Regions from separate parts of the Streptomyces sp. NPDC003943 genome, predicted to be linked through region 2. Evidence: riboswitches for the same ligand, from Rfam matches in the RefSeq annotation. Region 2 holds a riboswitch; each other region holds the start of a gene.
What was found. Region 2 has a riboswitch for cobalamin ahead of ACWEV0_RS15040 (cobalamin biosynthesis protein). Riboswitches for the same ligand answer to the same signal wherever they lie in the genome.

Region 1 (5,012 bases), on a different contig from region 2:
TGCCGCAGGCGTGGATCATCCGCACCGCGACCGTGGCGACGTCGGCGGGCAGCGCCGCGAGATCCGCCTCGGCGCGGATCGTGGCAAAGGAGCGGCGGTAGATCTCCGCGCCGTCCTTCTCGTACTCGAACATCCTCTTGCTCTCGCTCATCTCGTGGTGGTCGTCGTGGGCGTCGTGATCGTGCGGGCCGATGCGACCGCTTCGGACAGGGACGTACGGGGAGTGGGCACGCCGTCGACCAGGTACGCGTCGTCCCCGGTGGCGACGACGTCGATCCACGCGCCGTGCGGGTGCCCGCAGCGCCGCTCGCACCCGGCGAAGTGCACGGGCAGCGCCCCCGCGGGCGCCCGCCCGGCGTCGGCCCGCACGTCCGCGAGGGACTTGGCGCAACCGGGCCGCCCGGTGCAGGCGGTGACCCCGGCGCCGGGGTCGTCGGCGGTGGTGAGGAGGCCGGCGGCCGCGAGGGCAGCGAGCCGGGACGACGCGGAGGTGCGGGCGGGGGTCGGAGCGTGCGCGGGGCGGAGGCCAGGTGCCTGAGCGGCGGCCGCGGGGCCGCCGGGGGCTGCGGGGCCGCCGGGGGCTGCGGGGGCGGCGGAGTCCGCGGGGCCGGCGGGGCTCGCTTCCGGCAGGTCTGGTGCCGGCACCACGACCGCCCCGCGCCACGGCGTCAGCCGCACCTCGGCCGCGGGCAGCAGCGCCCGCAGCTGAGCGGCGGTCAGCCGGCCCAGCGGAGCCAGCACATGCGCCGCACGCTCCCCGAGCGGGCCGGGCGCGGGTGGCCGCCCGTGCGGCACCGGCGGTACGGGTACGGGCTCCGCCGCGATCCCGGCACCGGCCAGGGCGGCCGTCCAGTCCGGGGCGTGGCCGTCGGGCAGCTCGCGCAGTCGCCAGGCGCCGTTCCCGGCCGCTTCGGCGGCGTCGAGGAAGACGAGGGCGGCGGCCAGGGCGGCGCGGGCGGCCGTCGTGGCGGTGACGCCGGGAGCGGCGTCGGCCGGCGCGGGGTCCGCCTCCGTCACGCGGAACACCCGCGACCCCAGCCGCAGCAGCACGTCCCCGCCCGCCCCTGCGATCAAGGTCACATCGCCGCCGAGCCCGGCCACGTCGCCCCGCCCGTCGTCCAGGACGAACAGAAACCGTCCCGAAAGGGACGCCGCCCGCGGTGCCGCGCAGAGCAGCGCGTCCAGCTCGCGCGCCCACAACTGGACGTCGGCGTGGCCGAGTCCGTCGAGGCCGGCGGCAGGGGAGGCGAGGATGTTGCGGACGCGTTCGTGGGTGGGGGAGGGGAGGAGGCCGGCCCGGTCGAGGAGGTCGGCGAGGTCGGCGCCGCAGCCGTCCGGGAGGCCGCGCAGTTCGAGGTTGCCGCGTGAGGTGATGGTGACGCTGCCGTCCCCCAGGGTCTCGGCGGCGTCGGCCAGGACCTCGACCTGATCCTGCGTCAACCGCCCGGCGGGCAGCCGGAGTCGGGCCAGGAAGCCGTCGGCGGCGGCATGCAGGCGGAGCGCGCCCGGGCACGCGTCGCCACGGTCCCGTATGACGGGTTCGCCCCGTTCGGGCGCCGGGGGTGGGGTGGGCGGCATGGCGGCGAGCATACCCACGGGGAACCGCCCGGCCACCGAGTGTGATCCGGTCGACTCCCGGAGCGCGATGCGGCCGACGGCCGCGGGGGATCCGGCCGGGGCGCGGTCCGATTCGGGCGCGGCCGCGGCGCGAACCGCCCGCCCTTCGGGCGTGATCCGGCGGCCTCCGGTCGCGATCCGGCCGAACGCCCGTCGCGGGGCGCCCGACCCCCGTCGCGGTCCAGTCGACCCCGTCGCGATGCGGTCGCCTTCCCCCGCGATGCGGCGCCTTCCCTCGCAGCCCGGCCGGCCCCCGTCGCGATCCCGCCGAACCCCGTCGCGATGCGGCGCCTTCCCCGCAGCCCGGCCGACCTCCCCCGCGATGCGGTCGCCTTTCCTCGCAGCCCGGCCGACCCCGTCGAGATCCGGCCGACGTCCCCCGCGGTCCCACCGACGTCCCCCGCGATCCGGCCGACCTCCCCCGCGATGCGGCGCCTTCCCTCGCAGCCCGGCCGGCCCCGTCGCGGTCGCCGACCCCGTCGCGATCCGGCCGATTCCCCGGCGCGATCCAGCCCACCGCCCCCCGATGTGATCCGGCCGACCCCGCCGTGCCCTCCGGGCCGTGGGTCGCACGATCTAGGATGCAGATCGGCATGGGGTCCCAGGGCCCCGGGGAGGAAGCCCGGTGAGAATCCGGCGCGGTCCCGCCACTGTGAGCCGGTCCCGGGCAATCCGGTGGCCGGTGAGTCAGGAACTCCTGCCGTCCACACGACCACCCGGGGCGCGGACAACCCCGAGGAAGGGCCTGAGCCTCCCCATGCTCCTGCTGCTGTCGCACTCCGACACCGACCTGCTCAGCGCCCGCGCGGCGAACACCACCGCGACCGGCGACGAAGGCGTGGAGTGGCGTTACGCCAACCCCGCCCGCCTCCCCCTCGACGATCTCGCGGCGCTGCTCGACGGCGCCGAGCTCGTCGTCGTACGCCTGCTCGGCGGGCTGCGGTCCTGGCAGGAGGGCCTGGACGCGGTGCTCGCCGCCGGGAAGCCGGTGGTCGTGCTGAGCGGCGAACAGGCGCCGGACGCGCAGCTCATGAGCTCGTCCACGGTGCCGGTCGGCGTGGCCACCGAGGCGCACGCCTACCTCGCGCACGGCGGCCCGGCGAACCTCGGCCAGCTCGCCCGCTTCCTCTCCGACACGGTCCTGCTCACCGGCCACGGCTTCGAGCCGCCGGCCGCCGCCCCCACCTGGGGCCCGCTCGACCGCCCGGCGAAGGACGGCAGTGGTCCGACGGTCGCCGTGCTCTACTACCGCGCCCACCACATGAGCGGCAACACCGCCTTCGTGGGCGCCCTCTGCGACGCCATCGAGGACGCCGGTGCCAAGGCCCTCCCGCTGTACGTGGCGTCCCTGCGCGCCCCCGAGGCTGAGCTGCTCGACACGCTCCGGACCGCCGACGCGATCGTCACCACCGTCCTCGCCGCCGGTGGCACCAAGCCGGCCGAGGCGCAGGCGGGCGGCGACGAGGAGGCGTGGGACGCGGGTGCGCTGGCCGCGCTCGACGTGCCGATCCTGCAGGCGCTGTGCCTGACCGGCTCGCGGGCCGCCTGGGAGGAGAACGACGAGGGCCTGTCGCCGCTGGACGCGGCCAGCCAGGTCGCCGTGCCGGAGTTCGACGGCCGGCTGATCACCGTCCCGTTCTCCTTCAAGGAGATCGACGAGGACGGCCTGCCGGCGTACGTGGCGGACGCCGAGCGCGCCGCGCGGGTCGCCGGCATCGCCGTCCGGCACGCCCGGCTTCGGCACATCCCGAACGCCGAGAAGAAGCTGGCGCTCGTGCTCTCCGCGTACCCGACGAAGCACTCCCGGATCGGCAACGCGGTCGGCCTGGACACCCCCGCCTCCGCCGTGTCCCTTCTCAGGCGGCTCCTCGCCGAGGGCTACGACTTCGGGCCGGTCGAGGACATCCCGGGCCTGGTCTCCGGCGACGGCGACGAGCTGATCTACGCCCTCATCGAGGCCGGCGGCCACGACCAGGACTGGCTGACGGAGGAGCAGCTGGCCCGCAACCCGGTCCGCATCCCGGCCGCCGACTACAAGCGCTGGTACGCCCAGCTGCCGGCCGAGCTGCGCGAGCAGGTCGAGGAGCACTGGGGCCCGGCGCCCGGCGAGATGTTCCTGGACCGCTCGCGGAACCCGGAGGGCGACATCGTGCTCGCCGCCCTGCGCCGCGGGAACCTGCTCGTCCTCATCCAGCCGCCGCGCGGCTTCGGCGAGAACCCGATCGCGATCTACCACGACCCGGACCTGCCGCCGTCGCACCACTACCTGGCGGCCTACCGCTGGATCGCGGCCCGCGCCGAGGACGGCGGTTTCGGCGCCGACGCGATGGTGCACCTGGGCAAGCACGGCAACCTGGAGTGGCTGCCCGGCAAGAACGCCGGCCTGTCCGCCGCCTGCGGCCCGGACGCGGCCCTCGGCGACCTGCCGCTCGTCTACCCGTTCCTGGTCAACGACCCGGGCGAGGGCACCCAGGCCAAGCGCCGGGTGCACGCCACGCTCGTCGACCACCTCGTGCCGCCGATGGCGCGCGCCGACTCGTACGGCGACATCGCGCGCCTGGAGCAGCTGCTCGACGAGTACGCGCAGATCAGCAGCATGGACCCGGCGAAGCTGCCGGCCATCCGGGCGCAGATCTGGACGCTGATCCAGGCCGCCAAGCTCGACCACGACCTCGGCATGGCCGACCGGCCGGACGACGACGGCTTCGACGACTTCCTGCTGCACGTCGACGGCTGGCTGTGCGAGGTCAAGGACGCCCAGATCCGCGACGGTCTGCACGTCCTCGGTGGCGCGCCGACCGGCGAGGCCCGGGTCAACCTGGTCCTGTCGATCCTCCGCGCGCGCCAGATCTGGGGCGGCACGCAGGCGCTGCCCGGTCTGCGCGAGGCCCTCGGCCTGGACGAGTCGGCCGCCACCCGGACCACGGCCGACGAGGCCGAGGCGAAGGCCCGCGAGCTGGTCGAGGCGATGGAGGCGGCGGACTGGGACGTGGCCGCCGTCCCCACGGGCCACGGGCCGGACGTCGAGGCCGTGCTGCGCTTCGCCTGCGAGCAGGTCGTGCCGCGCCTCGCCGCCACCACCGACGAACTCGCCCACGCCGTCCACGCCCTGAACGGCGGCTTCGTGCCGGCCGGCCCGTCCGGCTCGCCGCTGCGCGGCCTGGTCAACGTGCTGCCGACCGGCCGCAACTTCTACTCCGTCGACCCCAAGGCCGTGCCCTCGCGGCTCGCCTGGGAGACCGGCCAGGCGCTCGCCGACTCCCTCCTGGAGCGCTACCGCACCGACAACGGCGAGTGGCCGACCTCCGTGGGCCTGTCCCTGTGGGGTACGAGCGCGATGCGCACCGCCGGCGACGACGTCGCCGAGGCCCTCGCGCTGCTCGGCGTCCGCCCGG
Region 2 (5,012 bases):
CGTCGCGGTAACGGGGCGCACGGTCCCAGTGTCGGCAGCCCGCCCGCGCCCTGCCACCCGGCGGGGGCTCGCCGGGCTCCTTCGAGTGACATGGGTCTCGTCCGCCGGGTCCTCCGTGCGGCTGACGGTTGCCACAGCGGTCCCACGGGGCGATACGACGCGGGGGTGACGGAAGCTACGCGCGTTGCGTCAGGCCCGGAACGGCACGGTTTACCCGGGGTTGCACGGTGACCGCATCGTGGACAGCGCGCCCGCCGGACCCGTAAGCGGAATCCCCTGACCCCGGAACGGGACACCACTGCGCCCGACCCAGTTCATCTTCCGTTCACCCAGGTTGCTTACGTTCGACGAGCCACTGACGTCGAACGATTGCCTGGGTAAATGGAACACATCACGCTGCTGCTCGCCATTGTGGTCGTGACAGCTCTAGTGTTCGATTTCACGAACGGTTTCCACGACACCGCCAACGCGATGGCCACGACCATCTCGACCGGTGCACTCAAGCCCAAGACGGCGGTGGCCATGTCCGCCGTGCTGAACCTGGTCGGCGCGTTCCTCTCGGTGGAGGTCGCCAAGACGATCTCCAAGGGGCTCGTCAACGAGACGGGCATCCAGCCCGAAGTCATCCTCGCCGCGCTCGTCGGCGCGATCCTCTGGAACCTGGTGACCTGGCTGGTCGGACTGCCGTCCAGCTCCTCGCACGCCCTGATGGGCGGCCTCATCGGCGCGACCGTCGCCTCGATCGGCTTCGGCGGCGTCAACGGCGAGAGCGTCGTCACCAAGGTCCTCATCCCGGCGGTCGCCGCCCCGATCGTCGCCGGCATCGCCGCGACGCTCGGCACCCGCCTGACGTACGTCATCGGCAAGGGCAAGAACGGCAAGGCCCAGGAGAAGGGCTACCGGGCCGGCCAGATCGCCTCCGCCGGTCTCGTCTCCCTCGCCCACGGCACCAACGACGCCCAGAAGACCATGGGCATCATCACCCTCGCCCTGGTCGCCGGCGGCGTCCTGGCCCCCGGCTCCAACCCGCCGGCCTGGGTCATCGTCTCCGCCGGTACGGCCATCGCGCTCGGCACCTTCCTCGGCGGCTGGCGCATCATCCGCACCATGGGCAAGGGCCTCACCGACCTCCAGCCGCAGCAGGGCTTCGCCGCCCAGACCAGCGCCGCGACGGTCATCCTGGCCTCCTCCCACCTGGGCTTCTCCCTCTCCACCACGCACGCCGTCTCCGGCTCCGTCATGGGCGCGGGCCTGGGCCGCAAGGGCGGCGTCGTCCGCTGGTCGACCGCCACCCGCATGTTCGTCGCCTGGGGCCTGACCCTGCCGGCCGCCGGCCTGGTCGGCGCGGGTGCCGAGTTCGTCGCCCGGCAGGGCCAGTGGGGCGTCTACGTCGTCGCGGCCTTCCTGGTCGCCTCCTGCGTCGGCATCTGGCTCGTCTCCCGCCGCCAGGTCGTCGACCACACCAACGTCAACGACGTCGAGACCGCGGCCGAGGCCGAGAGCGCGGGCGTCGTGACCACCGCCATCGCGGCCGTCACCCCGCCGCCGGCCGGCTCCGTCGCCGCCGTCGCGGACGAGGACCTGAAGGCCACCATCCCCGCCCCGAACCCCGCGGACCCGGCCGCTCCGGCCGCCCCCGCCGCCGCGGTCTGACGGATCTCACGGAACTGGAAGCACGGACATGAAGATCGACTGGGCAGCTCTCGGCTCCGTCTTCGGAGTCAGCCTCGTGGTGACCGTCGCCCTCGTGGGCTTCTTCACCCTCGGCGTCGCCGGCCTCTCCAAGCAGGAGGAGGCCACGGCCAACGGCGGCTCGGCCCCGCTGGCCCGCACCGGCGCCTACGCCTGCTTCGCGCTCTGCGCGGCGGCCGTGGCGTACGGCATCTACCTGATCGTCGCCTGACGCGCACGATCCCGGACCCACCGGCCGGGCGGCCCGCAGCACACCTGCGGACCGCCCGGCCGCTTTGTGTGTGCCGCCATGCTCCTGGTGCCGTGTTCGTGGTGCCGTGTTCGGGTGCCGTGTTTGTGGTGCTTCGCACAGTGACCCGACGCAGGTCAAGGGTGAGTTGACGGGTGTTCGCGGGGCGTGGTGGACTGCCGAAGCCATTACGGCGGCAAGTAGAGGAAGTCCGGTGCGATTCCGGCGCGGTCCCGCCACTGTGACCGGCCCCCACGGGCCGGAAGTCAGGAACTCTCGCCGCCGGTCACGTCGATCCAGGGCGCGGACCCTGAGTGAGGACACAGCGCCATGCCCGGCCGCGGCCCGAGCCCGTCCCGCAGCACAGCCGTCTTCGCGTACGGAGCGGCCGCCGGCCTCGCCGTCGACCTGCTCGTCGGCGACCCCCGGCGCGGCCATCCCGTCGCCGCCTTCGGCCGCGCCGCCGCCGCCGTCGAGCAGCGCCTGCACCGCGACCACCGCGCCCGGGGCGCCCTGCACACCGCCGTCTGCGCCGGCGGCACCGTCGCGCTCGGCGCCCTCGCCGCCCGTACGGTACGGGGCAGCCGGACCGCCTCCGTCGCCCTGACCGCCGCCTCCGTGTGGGCCGTGGTCGGCGGTACGACCCTGGGCCGCGAGGCCCGCGCGATCGGCGGCGCGCTCGCCGCCGGCGACCTGGAGGTCGCCCGGGAACGCATGCCGCACCTGGTCGGCCGCGACCCGCAGGCGCTCGACGGGCCCGCGATGGCCCGCGCGGTCGTCGAGTCGGTCGCCGAGAACACCTCCGACGCCGTCGTGGGCGCCCTGTTCTGGGGCGCGGTCGCGGGCGTGCCGGGCCTGCTCGGCTTCCGGGCGGTCAACACCCTGGACGCGATGGTCGGCCACAAGTCGCCGCGCTACCGGCGCTTCGGCTGGGCCTCGGCCCGGCTCGACGACCTCGCCGGCTGGCCCGGCGCCCGGCTCACCGCCGCGCTCGCCGCCGTGGCGGGCGGCGACCCGCGCGGCGCCGTACGGGCCTGGCGGACGGACGCGGGCAGCCACCCGAGCCCCAACGCCGGCCCGGTGGAGGCCGCGTTCGCCGGGGCGCTCGGCGTACGGCTCGGCGGCACCCTTTCGTACGGCGGCCGGGTCGAACACCGGCCGGTCCTCAACGCGGCCGGGCGGCCCGTCGAGGTGGCGGACATCGAGCGGGCCGTCACGCTGTCCCGCCGGGTGACCTGGCTGACCCTGGCCGCCTGTGTCGGCGGCCGGACCATCATCAGTGCCGTACGCGGCAGGAAGCGGAGGGGCGCATGAAGGGCGGGGGGCTGCTCGTCGCCGGGACCACGTCCGACGCGGGCAAGAGCGTCGTCACGGCCGGCATCTGCCGGTGGCTGGTCCGGCAGGGCCTGAAGGTCGCGCCGTTCAAGGGCCAGAACATGTCCCTGAACTCGTTCGTGACCCGGGAGGGCGCCGAGATCGGCCGCGCCCAGGCCATGCAGGCGCAGGCCGCGCGCGTCGAGCCGACGGCGCAGATGAACCCGGTGCTGCTCAAGCCCGGCAGCGACCGCTCCAGCCAGGTGATCCTCATGGGCAAGCCGGTCGGCGAGCTGAGCGCCCGCGGCTACCACGGCGGCCGCCAGCAGCAGCTCTTCGAGCCGGTCCTCGGCTGCCTGGAGGAGCTGCGCGCCACGCACGACGCGGTGATCTGCGAGGGCGCCGGCAGCCCGGCCGAGATCAACCTGCGGCGCACCGACATCGTCAACATGGGCATCGCGCGGGCGGCGCGGCTCCCCGTCGTCGTGGTCGGCGACATCGACCGCGGCGGCGTCTTCGCGCAGTTCTTCGGCACGACCGCGCTCCTCGCGCCCGAGGACCAGCGGCTGGTCGCCGGCTACCTGGTGAACAAGTTCCGCGGCGACGTCACACTGCTCGAACCGGGCCTCGACATGCTGCACGGCCTCACCGGGCGCCGTACCTTCGGCGTCCTGCCGTACGCCCACGGCCTCGGCATCGACGAGGAGGACGGCCTGCGCGTCTCGCTGCGCGGCACGGTCCGCGAGTCCGTCGTGGCGCCGCCGGTCGGCGAGGACGTGCTGCGGGTCGCCGTCTGCGCCGTACCCCTCATGTCCAACTTCACCGACGTCGACGCGCTGGCCGCCGAGCCGGGCGTGGTCGTGCGCTTCGTCGACCGCCCGGAGGAGCTGGCCGACGCGGACCTGGTGGTGGTGCCGGGCACCCGCGGCACGGTCAAGGCGCTGGCGTGGCTGCGCGAACGCGGCCTGGCCGACGCGCTCGCCCGGCGCGCCGCCGAGGGCCGGCCGGTCCTCGGCATCTGCGGCGGCTTCCAGGTCCTCGGCGAGCACATCGACGACGAGGTCGAGTCGAAGGCCGGCTCCGTCGAGGGGCTCGGCCTCCTGCCCGTACGGGTCCGTTTCGCACCCGAGAAGACGCTGGCCCGCCCGGTCGGCGAGGCCCTCGGCGAGCACGTCGAGGGTTACGAGATCCACCACGGCGTCGCGGACGTACGGGGCGGGGAGGCGTTCCTGGACGGCTGCCGCGTCGGCGCGGTCTGGGGCACCCACTGGCACGGCTCGCTGGAGAGCGACGGCTTCCGCCGCGCCTTCCTGCGCGAGGTCGCGGCGGCGGCCGGGCGGCGCTTCGTGCCCGCGCCCGACACGTCGTTCGGCGCCCTGCGCGAGGAGCAGCTGGACCGCCTCGGCGACCTGATCGAGGAGCACGCCGACACGGACGCGCTGCTCCGCCTGATCGAGAAGGGCGCGCCGGAGGGGCTGCCGTTCGTGCCGCCGGGGGCGCCGTGAGCGCCGCGAGCCGCGGGCGGGCCGTGCGGGCTGCGCGGCGCAGCCGAGCGGGGGCTGCGCCCGGCCCTCAACCGGGCCGGTGTTCCCACCCGCACCACCCGTGCGGGTGGGTGCGGGTGGCCCTGGTGGGCGGTTGCCCGCCGTCGGCGGCTGCGGGCGCTGACTTCGCCACGGGCGAGCGGACGCCGACCGCGGCTGACCGCCGGAGGCGGGCCGGCGCTACGGCCGGCGCACCCGTGCGCGTGGGCGATGCCGGCGCCCAGCGGGCCACC
Region 3 (5,012 bases), on a different contig from region 2:
TCTTCTACTGGTACCAGATGCTCTGGGTGCTCATCTCCACCGCGCTGACCGTGGTGGCCTACAAGCTGTGGCAGCGTGACCAGCGCGCCCGCAAGGGAGGTGACGCGCGATGAAGGACGGCGTGAACGGCGTCGCGCTCGGCGTCTTCGTCTTCTTCTTCCTGGCCGTCACGGTCATGGGCTTCCTGGCCGCCAAGTGGCGCCGGGCCGAGAACGAGCACAGCCTCGACGAATGGGGCCTGGGCGGGCGCTCGTTCGGCACCTGGATCACCTGGTTCCTGCTGGGCGGCGACCTCTACACCGCGTACACCTTCGTCGCCGTCCCGGCAGCGATCTACGCGGCGGGCGCGGCCGGCTTCTTCGCCGTGCCGTACACGATCCTGGTCTACCCGCTGATCTTCACCTTCCTGCCCCGCCTGTGGTCGGTGTCGCACAAGCACGGGTACGTGACGACCTCGGACTTCGTCCGCGGCCGCTTCGGCTCCAAGGGCCTGTCGCTGGCGGTCGCCGTCACCGGCATCCTCGCCACCATGCCGTACATCGCGCTCCAGCTGGTCGGCATCCAGGCCGTCCTGGACGTGATGGGCGTCGGCGGCGGCGAGAACACCAACTGGTTCGTGAAGGACCTGCCGCTGCTCATCGCCTTCGGCGTGCTCGCCGCGTACACCTACTCGTCCGGCCTGCGCGCGCCCGCGCTCATCGCGTTCGTCAAGGACACGCTGATCTACATCGTCATCGCGGTGGCGATCATCTACATCCCGATCAAGCTGGGCGGCTTCGACGAGATCTTCGGCAAGGCGGCCGAGGCGTACAAGACGATCAACCCGGCCACCCACAAGCCCAAGGGCGCCCTGGTGCCCGGCGAGGCCGGCCAGTGGACGTACGCGACGCTCGCGCTCGGCTCGGCGCTCGCGCTCTTCATGTACCCGCACTCGATCACGGCGACGCTCTCCTCCAAGAGCCGCAACGTGATCCGCCGCAACACCACGATCCTGCCGCTGTACTCGCTGATGCTGGGCCTGCTCGCGCTGCTCGGCTTCATGGCCATCGCCGCCGGGGTGAAGGTGACCAACGGTCAGCTCGCCATCCCGCAGCTCTTCGAGAACATGTTCCCGGACTGGTTCGCCGGCATCGCCTTCGCCGCCATCGGCATCGGCGCGCTCGTGCCGGCCGCGATCATGTCGATCGCCGCGGCCAACCTCTTCACCCGCAACATCTACAAGGACTTCATCAAGCCGGACGCCACCGCCGAGCAGGAGACCAAGGTCTCCAAGCTCGTCTCGCTCCTGGTGAAGGTCGGCGCCCTGGTCTTCGTCCTCACCATGGACAAGACCGTCGCCATCAACTTCCAGCTGCTCGGCGGCATCTGGATCCTGCAGACCTTCCCGTCCCTGGTCGGCGGCCTCTTCACGCGCTGGCCGCACCGCTGGGCACTGCTCGCCGGCTGGGCCGTCGGCATGGTCTACGGCACGGCCGCCGCGTACGGGGTCGCCAGCCCCACCCAGAGCCACTTCGGCGGCTCCGCGGCCGAGATCCCGGGCATCGGCGAGATCGGCTACATCGGCCTCACCGCCTTCGTCCTCAACGTCCTCGTCACCGTCGTCCTCACCCTCGTCCTGCGCTCCGTCGGCACCCCCGACGGCGTCGACGAGACCTCGCCGGAGGACTACACGGCCGACGCGGGCGACGCGGGCGTCGTCACCGAACTGCCGAAGGTCGGCACCGGTCACTGACCGGCCACGACACGGCCGCGCCCGCCCCCGGAATCCGGGAGGCGGGCGCGGCCGTGTCGGGTGCAGACTGCCGGGCATGGACTTCACGATCAGGGCGGTACGGCCCGAGGAGTACGAGGAGCTCGGTGACCTCACCGGCCTGACCTATCTGAACGACGGGCTGCTGCTGCACGGCGAGGACGACTTCTACCTGGCCGTACTCCGCGACACGGCCCGCCGGGCGCGCGAGAGCGAGGTGCTCGTCGCCGTCGACGCCGAAGGGCGGGTCATCGGCGGGGTGACCTTCGCCGCGGGCGGCACCGCCTGGGCGGACATCGCGGTCGAGGGCGAGGCGGAGTTCCGGATGCTCGTCGTCGCGCCGGACGCGCGTGGCCGGGGCGTCGGCGAGGCCCTCGTGCGGGCGTGCGTCGACCGGGCGCGGGCCCTGCCCGGCTGCGCGCGGCTCGTGCTCTCCACGGCCGACGTGATGGTCTCCGCGCACCGGATATACGAGCGGCTCGGCTTCGTCCGCACCCCCGAGCGGGACTGGGAGCCGATCCCCGACCACCTCCTGCGCACCTACGCACTGGAGTTGACGGAGCACTGACGACACACAACATGTGGGGGGTGCTCCGAGGGGCGCCCCCCACATGTATGCTCGTCCTCGCTGTCGCCGCAGGGGAATCCGGTGAAAATCCGGAACTGTCCCGCAACGGTGTACTAAGTGCGTTTCCGTACGACGTGAGTCCGAGGACCTGCCGACAGCGCGCCCGGTCCGTCCGTTCCGGGTGTCACTGACGTCCGGGCCTCGCGGAGTGGGCCGGTGGACGCGGCGCCGCCGTGCGTACGGCGCCCGTTGCCGCCTCCCGCCATGGCCCCGTGCCGAGCGAGGGAGAGCCCCCACGTGACCATCGCGCCCGCCGATCCGGCTTCGGCCGAGGCTTCCGCGGTCGAGACCGACGGCCCCGGGACCGCGCTGCTGCGGACCCTGACCGATCTCACCGCCGACCTCCCGGACACCGACCCCGGCCGGGTCGCCGCCGCCGCGCTGCGCGGCCGGCACCCCGGCTCGGACGAGGCGGAGCTGCGCGAGCTGGCCACGGAGGCCGCCGCCGGCCTGATCGCCGAGGACCCGGCGTACTCCCGGCTCGCCGCCCGGCTCCTGACGATCACGATCGCCCAGGAGGCGGCCGGCCAGGGCGCGGTGTCCTTCGCCGCCTCCGTCGCCGTCGGCCACCGCGAGGGCCTGATCGCCGACCGCACGGCCGACTTCGTGGCTCTGCACGCCGAGCGGCTCGACGCGACGATCGACGCCGCCGCCGACGACCGCTTCGGCTACTTCGGCCTGCGCACGCTCTACTCGCGCTACCTCCTGCGCCACCCGATCACCCGCAAGGTCATCGAGACCCCGCAGCACTTCATGCTGCGCGTGGCCGCCGGCCTCGCCGAGGACGACTCGGTCCGCGCGCTCGACGAGGTGACGGCGCTCTACGGCCTGATGAGCCGCCTGGACTACCTGCCGTCCTCCCCCACGCTCTTCAACTCCGGCACCCGCCACCCGCAGATGTCGTCCTGCTACCTGCTCGACTCGCCGCAGGACGAGCTGGACTCCATCTACGACCGCTACCACCAGGTCGCGCGGCTGTCGAAGCACGCGGGCGGCATCGGCCTGTCGTACTCCCGCATCCGCGCCCGCGGTTCGCTCATCCGCGGCACCAACGGGCACTCCAACGGCATCGTGCCGTTCCTGAAGACGCTGGACGCCTCCGTCGCCGCCGTGAACCAGGGCGGCCGCCGCAAGGGCGCCGCCGCCGTCTACCTGGAGACCTGGCACGCGGACATCGAGGAGTTCCTGGAGCTCCGCGACAACACCGGCGAGGACGCCCGCCGTACGCACAACCTCAACCTGGCCCACTGGATCCCGGACGAGTTCATGCGCCGGGTCAACGCGGACGCCGAGTGGTCGCTGTTCTCGCCGGCCGACGTGCCCGAGCTGGTCGACCTGTACGGCGAGGAGTTCGACGCCGCCTACCGCAAGGCCGAGGCGGCGGGCCTGGCCCGCAAGACCATGCCGGCCCGCGACCTGTACGGCCGCATGATGCGCACCCTGGCGCAGACCGGCAACGGCTGGATGACCTTCAAGGACGCCGCCAACCGGACCGCGAACCAGACCGCCGAGCCCGGCACGGTCGTCCACTCCTCCAACCTCTGCACCGAGATCATCGAGGTCACCAACGACGGCGAGACCGCCGTCTGCAACCTCGGCTCGGTCAACCTGGGCTCGTTCGTGTCCGGTTCGGACCTGGACTGGGAGCGGCTCGACGAGACCGTCCGCACCGCCGTCACGTTCCTCGACCGGGTCGTCGACATCAACTTCTACCCGACCGAGCAGGCCGGCCGCTCCAACGCCAAGTGGCGTCCGGTGGGCCTGGGCGCGATGGGCCTCCAGGACGTCTTCTTCAAGCTGCGGCTGCCCTTCGACTCGGCCGAGGCGCGCGCCCTGTCCACCCGGATCGCCGAGCGGATCATGCTCGCCGCGTACGAGGCGTCCGCCGACCTCGCCGAGCGCAACGGCCCGCTGCCGGCCTGGGACAAGACCCGTACGGCCCGCGGTGTGCTGCACCCCGACCACTACGACGTCGAGCTGAACTGGCCGGAGCGCTGGGCCGCGCTGCGCGAGCGGATCGCCGCCGTCGGCATGCGCAACAGCCTGCTGCTCGCCATCGCCCCGACCGCGACGATCGCCTCGATCGCGGGCGTCTACGAGTGCATCGAGCCGCAGGTCTCCAACCTGTTCAAGCGCGAGACGCTGTCCGGCGAGTTCCTCCAGGTCAACTCGTACCTGGTGGCGGAGCTCAAGGAGCTCGGCGTGTGGGACGCGCAGACCCGTGAGGCGCTGCGCGACTCCAACGGCTCGGTCGCCGGCTTCGGCTGGGTGCCGGCCGAGGTCCGCGAGCTGTACCGCACGGCCTGGGAGATCCCGCAGCGCGGCCTGATCGACATGGCCGCCGCCCGCACCCCGTTCCTGGACCAGGCGCAGTCCCTGAACCTGTTCATGGAGACGCCGACCATCGGCAAGCTGTCGTCGATGTACGCGTACGCCTGGAAGCAGGGCCTGAAGACCACGTACTACCTGCGCTCGCGTCCGGCGACCCGGATCGCCCGCGCCGCCCAGGCCACCACGATCCCCGTCCAGCAGGCCACGCCCGACGCGGACGCCGTCGCCTGCTCCCTGGAGAACCCCGAGTCCTGCGAGGCATGCCAGTAATGAGCACCACCCGTTCTCACAACCTGCTCGACC

Region 1: linked by a shared signal. The riboswitch ahead of cobN (cobaltochelatase subunit CobN) and the one ahead of ACWEV0_RS15040 (cobalamin biosynthesis protein) in region 2 are both predicted to bind cobalamin.
Region 3: linked by a shared signal. The riboswitch ahead of ACWEV0_RS28915 (ribonucleoside-diphosphate reductase subunit alpha) and the one ahead of ACWEV0_RS15040 (cobalamin biosynthesis protein) in region 2 are both predicted to bind cobalamin.

What each region holds. Positions count from the first base shown of each region.
Region 1 covers NZ_JBSGIW010000107.1:4,766-9,777, reverse strand. The annotation lists gene ACWEV0_RS31330 (precorrin-8X methylmutase) at 1-151, opposite strand, end outside; gene ACWEV0_RS31325 (cobalamin biosynthesis protein CobG) at 148-1,590, opposite strand; cobalamin riboswitch at 2,194-2,332, shown strand; gene cobN (cobaltochelatase subunit CobN) at 2,375-5,012, shown strand, end outside.
Region 2 covers NZ_JBSGIW010000029.1:59,013-64,024, reverse strand. The annotation lists gene ACWEV0_RS15055 (alpha/beta hydrolase) at 1-21, opposite strand, end outside; gene ACWEV0_RS15050 (anion permease) at 382-1,653, shown strand; gene ACWEV0_RS15045 (hypothetical protein) at 1,682-1,903, shown strand; adenosylcobalamin (AdoCbl) riboswitch at 2,113-2,206, shown strand; gene ACWEV0_RS15040 (cobalamin biosynthesis protein) at 2,252-3,235, shown strand; gene ACWEV0_RS15035 (cobyric acid synthase) at 3,232-4,740, shown strand.
Region 3 covers NZ_JBSGIW010000088.1:10,286-15,297, forward strand. The annotation lists gene ACWEV0_RS28900 (DUF3311 domain-containing protein) at 1-113, shown strand, start outside; gene mctP (monocarboxylate uptake permease MctP) at 110-1,732, shown strand; gene ACWEV0_RS28910 (GNAT family N-acetyltransferase) at 1,809-2,318, shown strand; cobalamin riboswitch at 2,366-2,488, shown strand; gene ACWEV0_RS28915 (ribonucleoside-diphosphate reductase subunit alpha) at 2,616-4,979, shown strand; gene ACWEV0_RS28920 (ribonucleotide-diphosphate reductase subunit beta) at 4,970-5,012, shown strand, end outside.